One region of the Paenibacillus medicaginis genome, then DNA from elsewhere that is predicted to be linked to it. Evidence: riboswitches for the same ligand, from Rfam matches in the RefSeq annotation. Region 1 holds a riboswitch; the other holds the start of a gene.
The links. Region 1 has a riboswitch for glycine ahead of gcvT (glycine cleavage system aminomethyltransferase GcvT). Riboswitches for the same ligand answer to the same signal wherever they lie in the genome.
Positions count from the first base shown of each region.

Region 2: another riboswitch for glycine. It lies ahead of sdaAB (L-serine ammonia-lyase, iron-sulfur-dependent subunit beta); the one in region 1 lies ahead of gcvT (glycine cleavage system aminomethyltransferase GcvT).

Region 1 is NZ_JBHIRY010000018.1:72,372-75,645, forward strand. It holds gene gcvPA (aminomethyl-transferring glycine dehydrogenase subunit GcvPA) at 1-1,026, opposite strand, end outside; gene gcvT (glycine cleavage system aminomethyltransferase GcvT) at 1,067-2,167, opposite strand; glycine riboswitch at 2,259-2,352, opposite strand; glycine riboswitch at 2,353-2,472, opposite strand; gene gcvH (glycine cleavage system protein GcvH) at 2,823-3,218, shown strand.
Region 2 is NZ_JBHIRY010000019.1:100,135-103,408, reverse strand. It holds gene sdaAA (L-serine ammonia-lyase, iron-sulfur-dependent, subunit alpha) at 1-438, opposite strand, end outside; gene sdaAB (L-serine ammonia-lyase, iron-sulfur-dependent subunit beta) at 465-1,151, opposite strand; glycine riboswitch at 1,239-1,321, opposite strand; glycine riboswitch at 1,325-1,437, opposite strand; gene ACE5LO_RS18255 (amino acid ABC transporter permease) at 1,521-2,171, opposite strand; gene ACE5LO_RS18250 (amino acid ABC transporter permease) at 2,187-2,846, opposite strand; gene ACE5LO_RS18245 (ABC transporter substrate-binding protein) at 2,919-3,274, opposite strand, start outside.

The DNA.
Region 1 (3,274 bases):
GACGGACGCGGAGAGTGCAAGCAGCGCCTGGTTGGAGCAAATATTTGACGTCGCTTTTTCGCGGCGGATATGCTGCTCACGGGCCTGAAGGGTAAGGACAAAGCCGCGTTTGCCGTTGTGGTCCTTCGTTTGGCCGACGATTCTTCCCGGAATGCGGCGCATATGCTCCTGGGATACGGCGAAATAACCGCAGGTTGGTCCGCCGAGCGAAGAGGAGATGCCAAGCGGCTGCGCATCGCCTACTACAATATCGGCTCCCAGCTTACCCGGCGCTTCAAGCAGCCCGAGCGAGAGCGGATTGGAACTGACCACCAGCAGACCCTTCTGCGCATGAATTAAATCGGCCATTGGCCGGATATTTTCAATAGAGCCGAAGAAATTGGGGTTCTGCACGAGCACGGCGGCGGTATCCTCAGTTACTGCTGCTGCGAGCGCTTCGGGATCGGTCACGCCGTTTTTGCAGCCCACTTCCACAATTTCCAGATTGAGGCCGTGTGCGTAAGTGTTCAGCACTTGACGCGCCTCCGGATGAACGGAGCGGGATACGACGATTCGTTTGCGGCGTGTGGCGGCTGCCGCCAGATTGCCTGCTTCGGCCAGCGCGGTTGCGCCGTCATACATACTGGCATTGGCTACCGCCATGCCGGTAAGCTCACATATATAGGATTGAAATTCAAAAATGGCCTGCAGCTCGCCCTGGCTAACTTCCGGCTGATAAGGGGTATATGCGGTGTAAAATTCCGAGCGGGAAATGACATGATTGATCACGGACGGAATATGGTGATCATAGATGCCTGCGCCCAGAAAGCTGGCATGGGTTTCGCTGCTGGCATTTCTGCCGGCCAGTGCCGACATATGACGGGTCAGAGCCCGCTCATCCAGCCTCGAAGAAACGGGAAGCTCATCCCGGAAACGAATTTTTTCGGGAATATCCTTGAACAGGTCCTCAATGCTGTCTGCGCCGACTGTGCGAAGCATCTCGGCGCGATCCTGCTCGGTCATCGGTAAGTATCTGTGCTGATTCATGACTGCGCTCCTCTCAATATCCGGTCTGTTCCAATTATCTCTATTTTGTGCGTTTGTAGAACGGTGCCTTGACTACCTCGGCTTTGAGGCGTTTGCCCCGGATTTCCACCTCAACCTGTGTGCCAAGCTGGGCAAAGCGGCTGTCAATCAGCGCAAGCCCTAGATTCCGCTTCAGAGTAGGGGACTGTGTGCCTGTCGTCACTTCGCCAATCTGCTCCGATTCTAAGAATACCGGGTAATGTGAACGTGGAATGCCGCGGTCCAGCATTTCCAGACCGACGAGCTTGCGGGGAGTCCCTTGCTCCTTCTGCGCAAGCAGCGCTTCCTGTCCGATAAACGACCCTTTGTCTAGCTTCACGAAAAAGCCCAGTCCCGCCTCCAGCGGGGAAATCGTCGCAGACAGCTCCTGGCCGTACAGCGGCAGCTTTGCTTCAAATCGAAGCGTATCCCGCGCTCCCAGCCCGGCGGGCACCAGCCCGTGGGATTCACCAGCCTGCATCAACCCCTGCCAGATCAACGGGGCATCCTCGGCACGGCAGTAGATCTCGAAGCCGTCTTCTCCCGTATATCCCGTGCGGGATACAAGCGCGGAAGCGCCGAATAAGCCGGCGTGTTCAATAAAGCGGAAGGAGCCGAGCGAAACGACGTTGCTATCTACGGCTACGGTAAGGATAGTGGCGGCTGCAGGACCCTGAAGGGCGAGCAGCGCAGTTTGATCCGATACATTCTCCATTTGCGCATCATCCGGTTTATGCTGCTGCAGCCATTCCCAATCCTTTGCGATATTAGAGGCATTTACGACGAGCATATAGGAATCAACGCCGCGTTTGTAAACAAGCAGGTCGTCTACGACTCCTCCATCCGGATAACACATCAGCGTATACTGGGCCTGCCCGTCTTCAAGTTTGGAAACATCGTTGGTAGTTACGCTCTGCAGGAAGCTTTCGGCTCCTGTACCTGTAACGTTGAATTCTCCCATATGGGAGACATCGAACAGTCCGGCACGTTCCCGTACGGCCTCGTGCTCCTTTTGGATGCCGCTGAACTGGACAGGCAGCTCCCAGCCGCCAAAATCAATACAGCGCACGCCGGAATATCCGGCATACAGCGGGTACAGCGGTGTTCTTTTCAATGCAGTCAACACAATTCACCTCGCACAAGAGTTGGCAGAGCTTATGAAAAAGCAAAAAAGGACAGGCCAAAGAACGGTGCATGGCTGCTCAGCCATGCTATTCTTCAGCTCTGTCCTTGATACCTGAGAGTTGCCCTGCGTGATTACAGGTTTCCCCTTGGGTGACCCGCTGCCGCGGATTCTCTCCAGAGTCGCGTCCGGTAAAGGTCCTTTTGCCTGAGAGATTCACCGTTTGTCGGCTTACTCCTTCGGCGTTACCTGCTGATTCCGCGGGTGCAAGGCAAACACGGGTCTGGTTCACCCTTCATGCTGCAGCCCGCTCGGGCCTGTTCAGATGCCGCCTTGGCGCATCATTTTCCCGGAATGTCGGTAATCTCTCCCTATACGTTCATCCGCTATTTAATCTATAACCATTAATACGCGATCACCGGAAATATGTCAATAAATTTGTCATATTTTCAGGCCTGATTACAAAATGTAAGCAGTTTCTCTTCCTAAAGTGCTTCTATCCGGAAAAAAATACGAGGTTTTCTGTAAGCTATATTGACATTTAAATCTTGCTTGGCTTAATCTTACGTTGAAAACGAGAAGTTGCAAAGAACAGTTTAAGGGAACAATGAAGTGTTTTATGGCGTGAAATTCCAGTGGAAATGGAGCGGTATACATGAGCGAAGTTAAAGAAAACTATTTGTACAGCGAAGAGCATGAGTGGGTAAAAATTACAGATGAAGGAACCTTGCTTGTTGGCATATCCGATTTCGCGCAGCATCAGCTTGGCGACATTGTGTTTGTCGAGCTGCCGGGGGAAGGAGCATCTCTGGAAGCCGGTGCAAGCGTAGGCACGATCGAGTCGGTAAAAACCGTATCTGACCTGTATGCACCGTTAAGCGGCACGGTGATTAAAGTGAACGAGTCGCTGCAGGACTCGCCGGAACTGGTCAACAGCTCGCCATACGAGGATGGCTGGATGCTTGAAATCCGGGTGGATGGCGACGTTAATGACGCGGTGAGCAAGCTGCTGAGTGCAGAGGGGTACAGTCGTCTTGTGGAAGAAGCTTAATGAAACATCCACTCTAAAATAGGATATTTGTCCTATTTACGACTTTTTTCGAGAAA
Region 2 (3,274 bases), on a different contig from region 1:
GAAGAGACCGCGCACCATGTGCTCATCCGACCATCCGAATCGCTCCTGGGCGCTGATGAATACCCCGGGAATGACACCGCAGGAGCCGGCTGTTGGTGTAGCGACAATACGACCCATCGAGGCATTTACCTCAGAGACGGAAAGGGCATAGGCCATGGCGAGGGCTGAGGCATCTCCTGAGCAGGTTTCACCTGACCGCAGATAATCCGCCACCCGTTTGCCGTCTCCGCCCGTTAAGCCGCTGCGTGATACGGTATTCTCTGTCTGGCCGCGGCGCACGGCTTCCTTCATCACCTCGTAATAGTCGGTCATCTGGCTGATCACGTCCTGGGCAGGGGTGTCCGTCTCCCGGGATTGTTCTTCGATCATTAAAGTGCTGATGGTCTTGGACTCTTGCCGGCAGATTTTGCTGATTTCGTGAAGATGACTGAAACGCATCGCTTATTTTGCTCCTTTATTGGCATTTATGGCAGACGCCTGTTTTTGTTGCGGATATCGATCTTTCTTACTTCGTACATATGGGCTAATGACTGCAGCTGCGTGATGACCTGTTCAGGGACAGCGCTGTCCGTCTCAATTGCGGTTAAAGCCTCGCCGTCCCGCCCTTTGCGGTCCACATGCATATAAGCGATATTGACGCTGGCGGCCCCGAGCCCGGAGGTTACAGCCCCGAGCATGCCAGGCTTGTCGGAATGAAGCAGGATCAAGGCCGGAAGCTCGCCCGTCAAATTGACACGGAACTCATTGAGCTGCTGTACATTTATATTTCCCCCGCCAATGGATGAACCGAGCAGCGTGCGCTGTTCGCCGCCGCGCTGCAGTTCAAAGCGGACGGTATTGGGATGAGGAGCGGGGAGGCTGCTGGCAACAAACTCAAATGTCATCCCGGCCTGCTCCGCCCACTGCTCGGCATCGGGAATGCGGGCATCATCGGTATCGTAATCAAGCAAACCGCTCAGCAGGGCCAGATCCGTGCCATGCCCTTTGTAAGTATCTGCAAAAGAGCCGTACAGCGTCATTTTGGCCTGCTCAGGCACTCCACCGAGCCAGTGCCGGGCCATGCGGCCAAGACGAACGGCACCGGCGGTATGCGAGCTTGACGGGCCCGTCATGGCCGGGCCAATGATGGAGAACACATCCTTGAAGCGCATATCCATTCCTCCTGATCTGGTGCAGTATTCATTTACTTACGTAATATGTAAGCACAAAAAAGGACAGAACAAGGAATAGTCCCTTGTCTCTGTCCTTTGTACCTGAGAGTTTCCGACAGGCACTGGCCCGTCTTACCCCTTGGGTGGCTTCAAAAATGCTCTCTCCAGAGCTGCGTCGGCTGGCGGTACATGTACCTGAGAGATTAACTGCCGGCCGGGTGCCGTGCAGCTTGCTCCTTCGGTGCCCTGTATCCTCCGTGGATCAGGTCTCTCCCGTCAGCTTCATCCGCGGCGGTATTCAGTTCAATGATTCAAATTAAGAGTAAAGGATGGCCGCCAGCGTGTCAATGCTCACTGGCCCATAGTTGCTCAGTGGGTCCGCACTTCCAGCTTCCTGGCAATCAGCGACATGCTATAGTTTACAGCAAAGTACAGGAACGCCGCAAACAGCAGGGCCGGAATAACGTACGACTGATTCTGGGCACCGGCAATTTGTGCGCTGTGCGTCAGTTCAGGCAGCGAGATGATGACCGCCAGTGAAGTATCCTTCATCAATGAAATGTACTGGCTGACCAGGGGCGGTATCATGCGCCGCAGGCCCTGCGGAAGAATGATATGCCACAAGGTCTGCGTGTAATTCAAACCGGACGACCTTGCAGCTTCAATCTGCCCCTTATCGACCGATTTCAGGCCACTGCGCACCACCTCGGCAATCATGGCGCCTTCGAAAATGGACAAGCCGATGATGGCGGACCATTTCAATTCGACATCAAATCCGAGCGGCTTGAGGACGAGGAACAGGAAATAAATGATGAGCAGCAGCGGCAGGTTGCGGATCAGGTCAATAAGGGTGGCAGCAGCCTGCGAGATCACGGGGATTCGAGTATAACGCAGAACCCCGAAGATAATACCCGCGATTGTGCTGATGGCAATGGACCAGATGCCGACTTCCAACGTAAGGAGGAAGCCCTGCAGTATAAATTTGACGTTAGGCCCGGAAAATAATCCAGCAAAATCCATAAGTGGCTTCCCTCCTTAAGTTGTTCTGGCCAGCCGTTTTTCCATGTACAGCATGACAAAGCTGAGCGGAAGGGTGACGACCAGATATAATACAGCGGTGAACGCATAAACGCTGACAGGCAAAAATGTCTCCGAATTGATCCGGTCGGACATCAGCATCAAATCTGCGGCGGCCACGACAGCGAGAATGGATGAGTTCTTGAACAGGTTAATGAACTGATTGCCCATGGCCGGCAGCGCGATCTTGATGGCCTGCGGTAGAATGATATGGATCATCGTCTGATTGTACGTCAAGCCGGACGAGCGGCCGGCTTCCATCTGGCCTTTGGGCACTGTCTGAATGCCCGCCCGTATGGCTTCCGCTATATAAGCGGCGGTATAAATGGACAATCCAATAGTGCCAGAAGCAAAACCGTCAAGGTTGATGCCAAGAGGACCGAGACCCAGATAGAAAATATAGACTGTGATCAACAGCGGGATATTCCGGAAGATTTCCACATAAACGGTACCAAGCCAATTCAGTGGTTTGAAGGGTGCTATCCGGAAAATGGCAATCAAGGCGCCAAGCAGAAAGCTTGCCACAAGAGCAATCAGGCTGACCTTGATGGTGTTCAGGAAGCCTTCCATGTACAAGTCCCAATAATTGAACAGGACATTAACGTCAAAAGTTAGCATGTCGGATCACACCTCCGTTAACCGATGGCAAGCAAGAAGGAGCACGCTGCTGCGGCTCCTTCCGCCATTCTTTTATTCAGGTTTAACGCCAAGCCACTGCTCATACAGTTTGTCATAATCACCGCTTGACTTCAGGTCAGCCAGCGTATCGTTGACCGCCTGCAGCAGATCGCTGGAGCCTTTCTTCACTGCGATGCCGTAGGGTTCGTCCGTGAAGTTGCCGCCTACCAGCTCGAAGTTCGGGTCCTGCTGCTGCATTCCGAGCAGAATGGCGTTGTCTGTTGTCAGGGTGTCGCCTTTATTGGCTTTGAGCGCGTTGAAGGCATCCTGATAGTTTTCAAATTCAAGCACTTCGGCTTCCGGAGCCTTTTCCCTGATATTTTTTACGGAGGTGGAGCCTTTAACGGCGAGCACGGTTGTGCCTTTAG